4 regions of the Serratia sp. TSA_198.1 genome follow, and region 1 is predicted to be linked to each of the others. Evidence: predicted binding sites of a transcription regulator. Region 1 holds the regulator's gene; each other region holds the start of a gene.
The links. The regulator PurR, encoded in region 1, represses purine synthesis genes. The targets are predictions, from matches to a motif close to CANGCAAACGTTTGCNTG.
Positions count from the first base shown of each region.

Region 2: the regulator PurR is predicted to act here: its motif matches at 1,678-1,695, upstream of guaB (IMP dehydrogenase).
Region 3: the regulator PurR is predicted to act here: its motif matches at 2,033-2,050, upstream of carA (glutamine-hydrolyzing carbamoyl-phosphate synthase small subunit).
Region 4: the regulator PurR is predicted to act here: its motif matches at 1,472-1,489, upstream of serA (phosphoglycerate dehydrogenase).

Region 1 is NZ_JBQZFP010000001.1:1,059,562-1,062,679, reverse strand. Features, by position in the region: gene punR (DNA-binding transcriptional activator PunR) at 1-775, shown strand, start outside; gene purR (HTH-type transcriptional repressor PurR) at 772-1,797, opposite strand; gene cydH (cytochrome bd-I oxidase subunit CydH) at 2,122-2,211, shown strand; gene ACUTSW_RS04935 (C40 family peptidase) at 2,426-3,118, opposite strand, start outside.
Region 2 is NZ_JBQZFP010000006.1:153,211-156,328, forward strand. Features, by position in the region: gene ACUTSW_RS20900 (glycoside hydrolase family 31 protein) at 1-191, shown strand, start outside; gene xseA (exodeoxyribonuclease VII large subunit) at 201-1,586, opposite strand; gene guaB (IMP dehydrogenase) at 1,757-3,118, shown strand, end outside.
Region 3 is NZ_JBQZFP010000003.1:195,488-198,605, forward strand. Features, by position in the region: gene carB (carbamoyl-phosphate synthase large subunit) at 1-643, opposite strand, end outside; gene carA (glutamine-hydrolyzing carbamoyl-phosphate synthase small subunit) at 661-1,809, opposite strand; gene dapB (4-hydroxy-tetrahydrodipicolinate reductase) at 2,280-3,101, opposite strand.
Region 4 is NZ_JBQZFP010000002.1:182,632-185,749, reverse strand. Features, by position in the region: gene ACUTSW_RS12260 (LysR family transcriptional regulator ArgP) at 1-385, opposite strand, end outside; gene rpiA (ribose-5-phosphate isomerase RpiA) at 590-1,246, shown strand; gene serA (phosphoglycerate dehydrogenase) at 1,572-2,810, shown strand; gene ACUTSW_RS12245 (5-formyltetrahydrofolate cyclo-ligase) at 2,855-3,118, opposite strand, start outside.

The DNA.
Region 1 (3,118 bases):
ACTGACGCTGGCTGGCACGCTGTTTATTCAGGAAGCGCGCGGTGTCATCAAAAAAATGCTCGACACTCGCAGGCAGTGCCAGCAGGTGGCCAATGGTTGGCGTGGCCAATTAAAAATTGCGGTGGATATCATCGTCAAACCGCAGCGCTGCCGTCAGCTGGTGCTGGATTTTTACCGTCAATTCCCCGATGTGGAGCTGTTGGTCCAACCCGAAGTGTTTAACGGCGTATGGGATGCGCTGGTGGATGGCCGCGCCGATATGGCGATCGGCGCTACGCGGGCGGTGCCGGTTGGCGGTGGTTTCGCCTTTCGCGACATGGGCGACATGCGTTGGTTGTGTGTCGCCAGCCCCCAGCATCCCTTGGCGGGGTTGGATGGCCTGCTAAACGATGATCAGCTCCGGCCTTTCCCTTCGCTGTGTCTGGAGGATACGTCACGCAATTTGCCCAAGCGGGTCACCTGGACGCTGGACAATCAACGGCGGCTGGTGGTGCCGGATTGGGCCTCTGCGGTGGATTGCCTGTGCGCCGGATTGTGCGTCGGCATGATGCCTGCGCATCAGGTATTGCCGTTGGTACAGCGTGGTGAATTGGTGGCGCTGCAACTGCAACAGCCATTTCCCGCCAGCCCATGCTGCCTGACCTGGCAGCAGAATACCCCATCGCCGGCGATGGCCTGGCTGCTGGATTACCTGGGGGACAGTGAAACCTTGAATCAGGAATGGTTAAGCGAAGTGACGCCGGAAGCCGCTTTGGCTCCCGGCGTTGGCGACTAGCGGCGGTAATCGATGAAGGGACCGTCGGCGACCGAGCGGCGTTCAACCAGCTTCGGATGTACCTCAATGACTTGCGACTCTTCACGCTTGCTGATGATGCGATCCAGCAGCATGGTGAACGCCATCTCGCCCAAACGCTCTTTGGGCTGATGGATGGTCGTCAGTGCCGGCGTGAAATAGCGGGCGTTGCGCACATTATCGTAACCAATAACGGAAATATCCTGCGGTACGCGCAACCCCAGCTCATCAGCGGCGCAAATAGCGCCCATTGCCATAATGTCGCCGCCGCAGAATACCGCCGTTGGGCGCTGTTTCTGCGATAATATCTGGTGCATGGCTTTGTAGCCGGATTCCGGTTCGAAGTCACCTTGTACAATCCACTCGTCGCGCACCTCGATATTGGCTTCTTCCATGGCTTTTAAAAAGCCCTGATGGCGGCCGCCGCCGGTATTGCGCGCTAATTGGCCCGGAATGGCGCCAATCTCACGGTGGCCACGCTCGATCAGATAGCGGCCGGCCAGATAACCGCCTTCGAAGGCGTTGTCGATAATAGTATCGGTAAAATCACCGCGTGCTGCGCCCCAGTCCATGACCACCATCGGGATGTTACGGTAATCTTCCAGCATCCCCAGCAATTGATCCGGGTATTCAGAGCACATCACCAGCAGGCCATCGACGCGTTTTTGCGCCAGCATCGCCAGATAAGCGCGTTGCTTGTCCAGGTTATTGTGCGAGTTACACAGGATCAGCGTATAGCCTTTGCTGTAGCAGCTGTTTTCCACCGCCTCGATCACTTCGGCGAAATAGGGCGCTTCGCTGGAGGTAGCCAGCAGACCGATAGATTTGGTGTGATTGACTTTCAGGCTGCGCGCCACGGCGCTGGGAGAATAGTGCAGCTCTTTGATCGCGGCCGCGACGGCCGCTTTAGTCTCTTCGGCGACGAAACGAGTCTTATTGATGACGTGCGAAACGGTGGTGGTGGAAACGCCAGCGCGTTTGGCCACATCTTTAATCGTTGCCATGTAAAGAATGACTCCTGAACTCACATGTTGCAGCATGTAAGTGTGATGTTAATCGTTTGCCTGCGTAGATCCTTCTTCCAAATAAGCGAAGCTGAGTTTTTAGTGTATTGAAGTCGTCAGCGTTTGGTCAGGAGGGGCATTTTTGCCGGTACGCAGTTGTGAACTGCGAATTTTGTCCCATATTGAGCCAAAGTGGAAGAGGTAATCAGTATTATAAACCGGGAAATGATAACAAGATTTTATTGTCTAACTGTGGGAAAATGGTTTGACGCATTAATTGTGTGCCTTTTATCCTTGGGATAACCCGTCTGAAAAGGAGTTGTAATGGATACCGATCTGAAAATGTCACTGTTCACCACTGTGTGCGCGCTGGCCGTTATTATTGCTTTTAGCTTCACCGCGGCGTTGAACTGATCCCTGGTTGTCACACAGGCGCAGTTCACTGCGCCTGTCCGCATTTTCCCACCGCTACGTCAGATTTTTCCACAAGTGCCCCGTTCACCCACACCCGGATGTTTTCCATGCGGCTTCGCGAAACCGCGGTCTGAGAGCGACTAAAAGGCCTAAGATCAGAACGCTTGCGGTAGGCGGTGAGGCGTGCGGCTGGGGGGACCAGCCGCGGAGGCGATTATCGAATGGTTTTCGGTGTTACCACACGGCGGGCGCCAATGTAGTGGTTTTGCCAGTAGTCGTTGTCCAACTGGCTGATACGGATTTCCTCACCGGTACGCGGTGACTGAATGAATTTGCCGTTGCCCAGATAGACGCCGACGTGATCGGCCACGCCACGGTTGTTGATGCGGAAGAACACCAGGTCACCGCTTTCCAGCTCGTTTTTCTTGATCGGCGCCGCGTCGCGCAGGTGGTACATCTCGTTGGCAGTACGCGGCATCTTGATTTTCACTACGTCTTTATAGGCGTAATAAATCAGTCCGCTACAGTCAAAACCGGTTCTTGGCGAAGTGCCGCCCCAGCGATAAGGTTTGCCCATTTGATCCATCAGCTTGGCCATTGCGGTTTGCTTGGCGTGCTGATAGCGCTTTTTGTGCGCCGGGCTGAGTTTCAGCGGTTTTTCGTCGCGAGCCAATTTGGCGGTGGCCATGCCGGGTTCCCGGTGGCGACCATAACCTTTTTTGTAACCCTTTTTCGGTGGGGTCACTTTGATTTTGGCTATTTTCTGGGTTTGGTGTTTCGATTTTGCGCTGACGATCTTTTTAGCGGTTTTTTCTGTTTTGGCTTTGGAAACCTTGGCTGTTTTTGGCGGAGCAGTGACTTTCACTTTTTTGCTGGCCTTTGCCGCTTTCTTTTTCTTGCGGTCATC
Region 2 (3,118 bases), on a different contig from region 1:
GCTGGCAGCAGGGCAACGCGCTGTGGCTGCGCTGGGAGATGTACAGCGATAATCGGCGCGTCATGCTGAACGTCACCACCGAAGGGCAGTTCAAACCGGCATGGCGAACGCTGACGGTCAGCCTGCCTGCCGGAGAAACGCGGGAACTGTGGATCAACGATGAGCCGGGCGAGAGTTTTACGCTGAAGTAACGGAAACAGCTATTCAGCCGCGTTAGCCGCGCGTTTTTTGCGCGGCTTCTTGGCCACAGTGATGGTTTTCACTTCGCTTTCCACCCAGCCATCCTGCAGGCGGGTTTTCAGCAGTTCGCCGACCTGGGCCTGTTTGGTGGTTTTCAGCACTTCGCCGCGCGGGGTTTGCGTCACGCTGTAGCCGCGCGCCAGCGTCGCCAACGGGCTGACCGCTTCGAGCTGGCTACAGGCCACGCCGAAACGCTGGCGGTAAGCATTGAGTTGGCGCTCCAGCGCCTGCTGCAAACGGTATTCCTGTTGCTGCACGCGTTGCTGATAGCGATGAATGCGCGCCTGCGGCTGTACCTGCGCTAAACGCTGTTGCACCCGATCGCTGCGGCGTGAAGACAGGCGCAGCTGGTTTTGCATGCCGTCTTCCAACCGGCGTTGCAGCTTGAACAACAGCGTTTGCTGGCGCGCCAGGCGCAGGTGCGGATGCTGCTGTTGCAAACGGTGGTTGATGCGGGTGAACTGCTGCTGACGCTGGGCCAGATAGTAATCCATCGCCATTTCCATCCGCTGCTGCTGGGATTGCAACTGACGCAGCAGCTCCAGCTGATTGCGGCTGACCAGTTCGGCGGCGGCGGAAGGGGTTGGCGCACGCAGGTCGGCGACAAAATCGGCAATAGTGACGTCGGTTTCATGGCCGACGGCGCTGACGATCGGAATGCGGCTGGCGAATATCGCCCGCGCTACGCGTTCGTCGTTAAAACTCCACAGGTCTTCCAGCGAGCCGCCGCCACGGCCGACGATCAGCACGTCGCATTCGTCGCGGCGGTTGGCCGTTTCGATGGCGCGCACGATCTGCAATGGCGCTTCCGCGCCCTGTACCGAGGTCGGGTAGATAACGATGGGCAGCGAAGGATCGCGCCGTTGCAGCACCTGCAGCACATCGTGCAGCGCCGCGCCGCTGGCGGAGGTGATCACCCCGACGCGTTTGGCCGGGCTGGGCAGCGGTTGTTTGAACTGTTGGTCGAACAGGCCTTCGGCGCTCAGACGCTGTTTCAGTTGATCGAATTGCTGTTGCAGCAGGCCGTCGCCGGCGGGTTGCATGCTTTCGGCAATCAGCTGATAGTCGCCGCGCGGTTCATACAGCGTGATGCTGGCGCGAACCAACACTTGCTGGCCGTTTTGCGGGCGGAAGGTGGTGCGGCGGTTGCTGTTGCGGAACATCGCACAACGCACCTGCGCGCGGTCGTCTTTCAGCGTGAAATACCAGTGGCCGGAAGCCGGTTGAGAGAAGTTGGAGATCTCGGCGGAGAGCCAAATCTGGCCCATTTCCATTTCCAGCAGCTGTCGAACCGTCTGATTCAGGCGGCTTACGGTAAAAATAGACGGCGAGACAGGTAGCGACATGTGACCCAGATCAAATTCCAAAACAACCACTTAATTGGTCGATACTACAGGGCTGAAAAAGGTAATCAAGAGTTTTTGTGAGAAAGTGCTGGAGGCAACCGATTACGCTCTGTATAATGCCGCGGCAATATTTTATCTTTTTCACAGCCCACTCTGGTGAGATATTGCCCATGCTACGTATCGCGAAAGAAGCACTAACGTTTGACGACGTTCTCCTGGTTCCAGCTCACTCTACGGTTCTGCCTAATACCGCTGAGCTCGGCACCCAATTGACCAAAACTATCCGCCTGAATATCCCTATGCTGTCCGCAGCCATGGATACCGTAACCGAAGCCGGCCTGGCCATTGCGCTGGCGCAGGAAGGCGGCCTGGGCTTCATTCACAAAAACATGTCTATCGAGCGTCAGGCTGAAGAAGTCCGCCGCGTGAAAAAACATGAAAGCGGCGTAGTGACCGACCCGCAAGCCGTAACCCCCTCCACCACGCTGAAAGAAGTGAAAGAACTGACCGCGCGTAACGGCTTTGCCGGCTACCCGGTAGTGACCGAAGAGAACGAACTGGTCGGTATCATCACCGGCCGTGACGTGCGCTTCGTGACCGATCTGAACCAGCCTGTTACCGCCGTGATGACGCCGAAAGAGCGCCTGGTCACGGTGAAAGAGGGTGAAGCGCGTGAAGTCGTGCTGCAAAGAATGCACGAAAAACGCGTTGAGAAAGCGCTGGTGGTGGACGACAACTTCCATCTGCTGGGCATGATCACCGTAAAAGACTTCCAGAAGGCGGAGCGCAAGCCAAACGCCTGTAAGGATGAGCATGGCCGCCTGCGCGTTGGTGCTGCGGTTGGCGCCGGTGCCGGCAACGAAGAGCGCGTTGACGCGCTGGTCGCTGCAGGCGTTGACGTACTCCTGATCGACTCCTCTCACGGCCATTCCGAAGGCGTATTGCAGCGCATTCGCGAAACCCGCGCCAAATACCCGGATCTGCAGATCGTTGGCGGCAACGTCGCTACGGCCTCCGGCGCCAAAGCGCTGGCTGACGCCGGCGTCAGCGCGGTGAAAGTGGGTATCGGCCCTGGCTCCATCTGTACCACCCGTATCGTGACCGGCGTTGGCGTACCGCAGATCACTGCTATCGCCGACGCGGTTGAAGCGCTGGAAGGCACCGGCATCCCGGTTATCGCCGACGGCGGCATCCGCTTCTCCGGCGACATCGCCAAAGCCATCGCGGCCGGCGCATCTTGCGTAATGGTCGGCTCCATGCTGGCGGGCACCGAAGAATCGCCGGGCGAAATCGAGCTGTACCAGGGCCGTTCGTTCAAATCCTACCGTGGTATGGGCTCGCTGGGCGCCATGTCCAAAGGCTCTTCCGACCGTTACTTCCAAACCGATAACGCCGCCGACAAACTGGTGCCGGAAGGTATCGAAGGCCGCGTGGCTTACAAAGGCATGCTGAAAGCGATCGTGCACCAGCAAATGGGCGGTCTGCGCTCTTGCATGGGCCTGACCGGTTGCGCCACCATCGACGATCTGCGC
Region 3 (3,118 bases), on a different contig from region 1:
CTTTCCAGCCGATCAGCGATTCGTCGATCAACAGCTCTTTGGTTGGCGACAGATCCAGGCCGCGCTCGCAGATCTCTTCGAACTCTTCGCGGTTATAAGCGATGCCGCCACCGGTGCCGCCCATGGTAAAGGAAGGGCGGATGATGCACGGGAAGCCAACGTCAGCGGCAACCGCCAGCGCTTCTTCCATATTATGCGCGATGCCGGAACGCGCAGTATCCAGGCCGATTTTCTTCATCGCCACGTCGAAACGGCGGCGGTCTTCGGCTTTATCGATAGCGTCGGCCGTGGCGCCAATCATGGTCACGCCGAACTCGGCCAGCACGCCCTGACGCTCCAGCTCCAGCGCACAGTTCAGCGCGGTCTGGCCCCCCATGGTCGGCAATACCGCATCCGGGCGCTCTTTTTCGATGATTTTACGCACCACTTCCCAGTGGATCGGCTCGATGTAGGTCGCATCGGCCATTTCCGGGTCGGTCATGATGGTGGCCGGGTTGGAGTTCACCAGAATGACCCGGTAACCCTCTTCGCGCAGCGCTTTACACGCCTGGGCACCCGAATAGTCGAACTCACACGCCTGGCCGATGACAATCGGGCCAGCGCCGAGGATCAGGATGCTTTTTATGTCTGTACGTTTTGGCATTTTTTTACTGCTCCTGATTATTTGGCGTTAGAACGGTAAGTCTCGATCAGTTCGATAAAGTGGTCGAACAGCGGCGCGGCGTCGTGCGGGCCTGGGCTGGCTTCCGGGTGGCCCTGGAAGCTGAACGCCGCTTTGTCGGTGCGGTGAATGCCCTGCACCGTGTGGTCAAACAGTGATTTGTGCGTTACGCGCAGTTCGGCCGGCAGGTTATTTTCGTCAACCGCAAACCCGTGGTTCTGTGCAGTGATCATCACGCAGTCGTTATCCAGATCTTTCACCGGGTGGTTACCGCCGTGGTGGCCCAGCTTCATCTTCACGGTTTTCGCACCGCTGGCCAGCGCCAGCAACTGGTGGCCGAGGCAGATGCCGAACACCGGAATGTCGGTTTCCAGGAACTGTTTGATGGCGGTGATGGCGTAATCGCAAGGCTCCGGGTCGCCCGGGCCGTTGGACAGGAAAATGCCGTCCGGATTCATCTTCAATACTTCATCTGCCGGGGTCTGCGCCGGCACTACCGTCAGGCGGCAACCGCGATCCACCAACATGCGCAGAATGTTGCGCTTGGCGCCGTAGTCGTAAGCCACCACGTGGAACGGCAGCTCGGAGGCCGGCTTGGCTTCCGGCAGGTCGCCTTCAAGCGTCCAGCTACCCTGCTGCCAGCTGTAAGCTTCTTTGGTGGTCACTTCTTTCGCCAGGTCCATGCCTTTCAAGCCCGGGAAACCCTGCGCCTTGGCCAGCGCCAGCGCGGCGTCCGGTGAATCGGCGGCGATGATGCAGCCGTTCTGTGCGCCTTTTTCGCGCAACAGGCGGGTCAGCTTGCGGGTATCGATATCGGCAATCGCCACGATGTTATGACGCTTCAGATATTCTGACAGGCCTTCTTCGCTGCGGTAGTTGCTGGCAATCAAAGGGAGATCACGAATGACAAGGCCTTGGGCGTGTACCGCGGAGGATTCTTCGTCGGAAGCATTGGTGCCGACATTGCCGATATGAGGATAAGTAAGAGTAACGATCTGGCGAGAGTAGGAAGGATCAGTGAGGATTTCTTGATAGCCGGTCATCGACGTATTGAAGACCACTTCCCCCACTGCCGTACCCTCTGCCCCGATGGCCCGACCGTGGAATTGGGTTCCGTCTTCCAGAACCAATAGCGCTGACTTAATCAAAACACCCTCCGAGGAATAATCAATCACAATATCTGCATATTAATTCAGATATCGCGATCTAAATCAATGCAAAAACCGCCCTCAAGGCCAATTTTTGGCAAATTGGGCGCATTTTAATGATGAGTGCTCCACTTGTCTACCCAAAGCGCCATTTTTTCTCTTATTTTTGCACTTCTCAACGTTTAATAGGGTCAGCAGCCATAAAAACACAGCTAAACTCGGGTGGGTAAACGGTTGCGAGGAAGAATGACAAAAAATCACCTTTCCAAAGGTCTGTTATCGGGTGAAAAGTATCTATCAGGGAAATTACTCGCCATAAAACGCAAGAAAACAACAAGAAATAATAATCAAGCAATAAAAAATGGATAAAGCATTCATTTTTAATGTTAAAAAAAAGGACAATAAAATTATTGTCCGTTAATCATAGCTTTATGATCAATACAACCACATCACGATGGTATTCAAATAGATTATAACTGGTCCAATCCGAGCACGTCCCGCATATCAAACAGACCTTTATCGTGGCTATGCAACCAAGATGCCGCCCGAACCGCGCCAGCGGCAAAAGTCATGCGACTGGAGGCTTTATGGGTGATTTCCACCCGCTCACCGATGTCGGCAAACATGGCGGTATGCTCCCCGACGATATCGCCGGCACGGATGGTGGCGAAGCCTATGCTCTTGGGATCGCGTTCGCCGGTATAACCTTCACGCGCGTAGACGGCGCATTCTTTCAGGTCACGCCCCAGCGCGCCGGCAATCGCCTCGCCCATCGCCAACGCTGTGCCCGAAGGGGCATCCACTTTATGGCGGTGGTGCGCTTCAATAATTTCAATGTCGGTGTAGTCGCCCATCACCTGAGCGGCTTTTTCCAACAGTTTCAGCACCAGGTTGACGCCCACGCTGAAGTTGGCGGCGAACACGATGCCAATCTGCTGCGCGGCGGCGCGGATGGCCTCTTTGCCCGCATCGTCAAAACCGGTGGTGCCGATCACCATCGCCTTGCGATGTTCGACGCAGAAAGCCAGGTACGCCAGCGTGCTTTCCGGGCGGGTGAAGTCGATCAGAATATCGAAGTCATCGACCACCTTTTCCAGGCTGTCGCTGACGGTCACGCCCAGCGTGCCCACGCCCGCCAGTTCGCCGGCATCGGTGCCGATCAGACTTGAACCCGGACGCGACACCGCAGCCCCCAACACCACGCCCTGCGCCTGATGTACCGCCTGGATCAATTGGCGCCCCATGCGGCCGCCGGAACCCGCAATCGCAATGCGGATTTGTGAATCAGTCATGCTTGCTCTCTTCTTGA
Region 4 (3,118 bases), on a different contig from region 1:
TTTCGTCCTCCACCTGCAGGTTCAGGCGGATAGGGGAATCGGTCAGCACCGGTTTCAGCGCAGGCAGCAACCAGGTCGCCAGACTGTCGGCGTTGACCGCCAGCGACAATAGCAGCGGCGTATCGGCGCCGGTGTCGTTACCCAGCCACTCCTCTTCCAGCAGTTCCACCTGGTGCAACAGCGCCAGCAATTTCTGGCCCTGCTCGGTCGGCCGCGGCGGTACGGTGCGCACCAGCAGCGGCTGGCCGAACAGATTTTCCAGCTGTTTAATGCGCTGGGATACCGCCGATTGGGTGATGCAAAGTTTCTGCGCGGCGCGCTCAAAGCCGCGCTCACGGATCACCGCGTCCAGCGCTTGCAGCGTTCGATAGTCTGGGCGTTTCATCGGAAAGATATCCCTTAAATTAGATTGATACTGGCACTATGCCACATTTCTGGCGTTTTACAGGTGGAAAAATCACGGAGCTATTTTGCTGCGGCGCGCCTAAAAATGCGGCTTAGGGTGAAGAAGTGTGATCCTGCCGGAGTGAAAAATAGCGATTTACCCTATAATACGCACACGTTTTCGTACAGAGGCAATGGACATATCATGACGCAGGATGAACTGAAAAAAGCGGTTGGCTGGGCAGCGCTGGATTACGTTACCCCGGGCACCATCGTTGGGGTGGGCACCGGCTCTACCGCCGCCCACTTTATTGACGCACTCGGCTCCATCAAGCACCAGATCGAAGGGGCGGTGTCCAGCTCCGACGCCTCTACCGCCAAGCTGAAAAGCCTGGGCATCCACGTGTTCGACAGCAACGAAGTGGATTCGCTGGATATTTACGTCGACGGCGCGGATGAAATCAACCGCCAGATGCAGATGATCAAAGGCGGCGGCGCGGCGTTGACGCGTGAAAAAATCATTGCCGCCATCGCGCGCAAGTTTATCTGTATCGTCGACTCCAGCAAACAGGTGGACGTGCTGGGCAAGTTCCCGTTGCCGGTGGAAGTGATCCCGATGGCGCGATCTTATGTGGCGCGTGAGCTGGTGAAGCTGGGCGGCCTGCCGGAATACCGTCAGAACGTGCTGACCGACAACGGCAACGTGATCCTCGATGTGCATAACCTGAGCATCATGGATGCCATTGCGCTGGAAAACAAAATCAACGGCATCGCCGGGGTGGTGACCGTCGGCCTGTTCGCCAATCGTGGCGCGGATGTGGCGCTGGTCGGTACGCCTGACGGCGTGAAGGTGGTTGAATAAACCCCATGCTACGGAGGCGCGTAGAGTGCGCCTTTATCTTGTATGCGGTCTTGGATCCTGCCCGACCGCATAATTCACTGGCTAAAATATCTTTTATTAAAAGCGCCAAATTTGGTGACATATGTCACATTGTGAGCCTTGGCTCCACAAAGCTTCTGTCTATTTCTTTCCCTTTGGCATTTTCTGCCAAAAACCGGCAACAACGCTGAGCCTTGTACTGACGGGCAGGCAATCGTTTGTATTGCCGCCCGCGTTATTTTTGTTATGTTGGATGCGTGCTGTTTCATAACAGCCGCTTCTGAAGTCTGAATATAGGGTCGGGTAAATGGCAAAAGTATCATTGGAGAAAGACAGGATTAAATTCCTGTTGGTGGAAGGGGTTCATCAGAGCACGGTAGATAATCTGCTTGCGGCCGGGTATACCAACATTGAATATCACAAAGGTGCGTTAGACACCGAAGCGCTTAAGGCATCCATCCGCGATGCTCACTTCGTCGGCATCCGATCGCGTACGCATCTGTCCGAAGAAGTTTTCGCTGCCGCAGAAAAACTGGTGGCGGTGGGTTGTTTCTGTATCGGCACTAACCAGGTTGATCTGAAAGCGGCGACCAAACGCGGCATTCCGGTGTTTAACGCGCCTTTCTCCAATACCCGATCCGTAGCCGAAATGGTGCTGGGCGAGCTGTTGCTGATGCTGCGCGGCATTCCTTCCGCCAACGCCAAGGCACACCGTGGCGAGTGGCAGAAACTGGCCGTCGGCTCGTTCGAAGCGCGCGGCAAGAGACTGGGGATTATCGGCTACGGCCATATCGGCACCCAGTTGGGTATCCTGGCCGAAGGCCTGGGCATGAAGGTATTTTTCTACGACATCGAGAACAAGCTGCCGTTGGGTAATGCCCAGCAGGTAAGGCATCTGTCCGATTTGCTCAATATGAGCGACGTGGTGACGCTGCACGTGCCGGAAACCCTGTCGACCAAGAACATGATGGGTGCAGAAGAGCTGGCGCTGATGAAGCCGGGTTCGATTCTGATCAACGCCTCGCGCGGCACCGTGGTGGATATCCCTGCGCTGTGCAATGTACTGGCCAGCAAACATTTGGCCGGTGCGGCGATCGACGTCTTCCCGGAAGAGCCTGCGACCAACAGCGAGCCGTTCAACTCGCCGCTGTGCGAGTTCGACAACGTGATCCTGACTCCGCATATCGGCGGCTCCACTCAGGAAGCACAGGAGAATATCGGCGACGAAGTGGCGGGCAAGCTGGCGAAATACTCCGACAACGGTTCGACCCTGTCGGCGGTTAACTTCCCGGAAGTGTCGCTGCCAGCGCATGGCCCGAACGCCAGCCGCCTGCTGCACATTCACGAGAACCGCCCTGGCGTGCTGACGCAGATTAACCAGATCTTCGCGGAAGAAGGGGTGAACATCGCTGCGCAGTACCTGCAAACCGGTCCGGAAATCGGCTACGTGGTTATCGATATCGAAGCGGAAACCGAACGTGCCGACGCCGCATTGCAGCGCATGAAGGCGATTGCCGGTACCATTCGCGCCCGTCTGTTGTTCTGAGTGTTTGCGCGTTAACGAAAAGGCCGGATAAATCCGGCCTTTTTCTATTCCTGCTCCCGCCACACCCAATTCTGCGACGGGGTGATGATTTCCGGTAACGGGATATCCCAATGCTCCACAGGGACCTTTTCCACCTGCTGACAGTCATGCGCCAACCCTATCGGGTAGAGGCCCGTAAGCTGCCAGTTTTGCAGGGTGCGATCGTAGAACCCGCCGCCCATCCCCAAACGCTGGCCTGCGCTGTCAAAGGCGACCAGTGGCGTCAGCACCACATCGAGTTCACCGACCGGCAATACGTGGCGTACGTC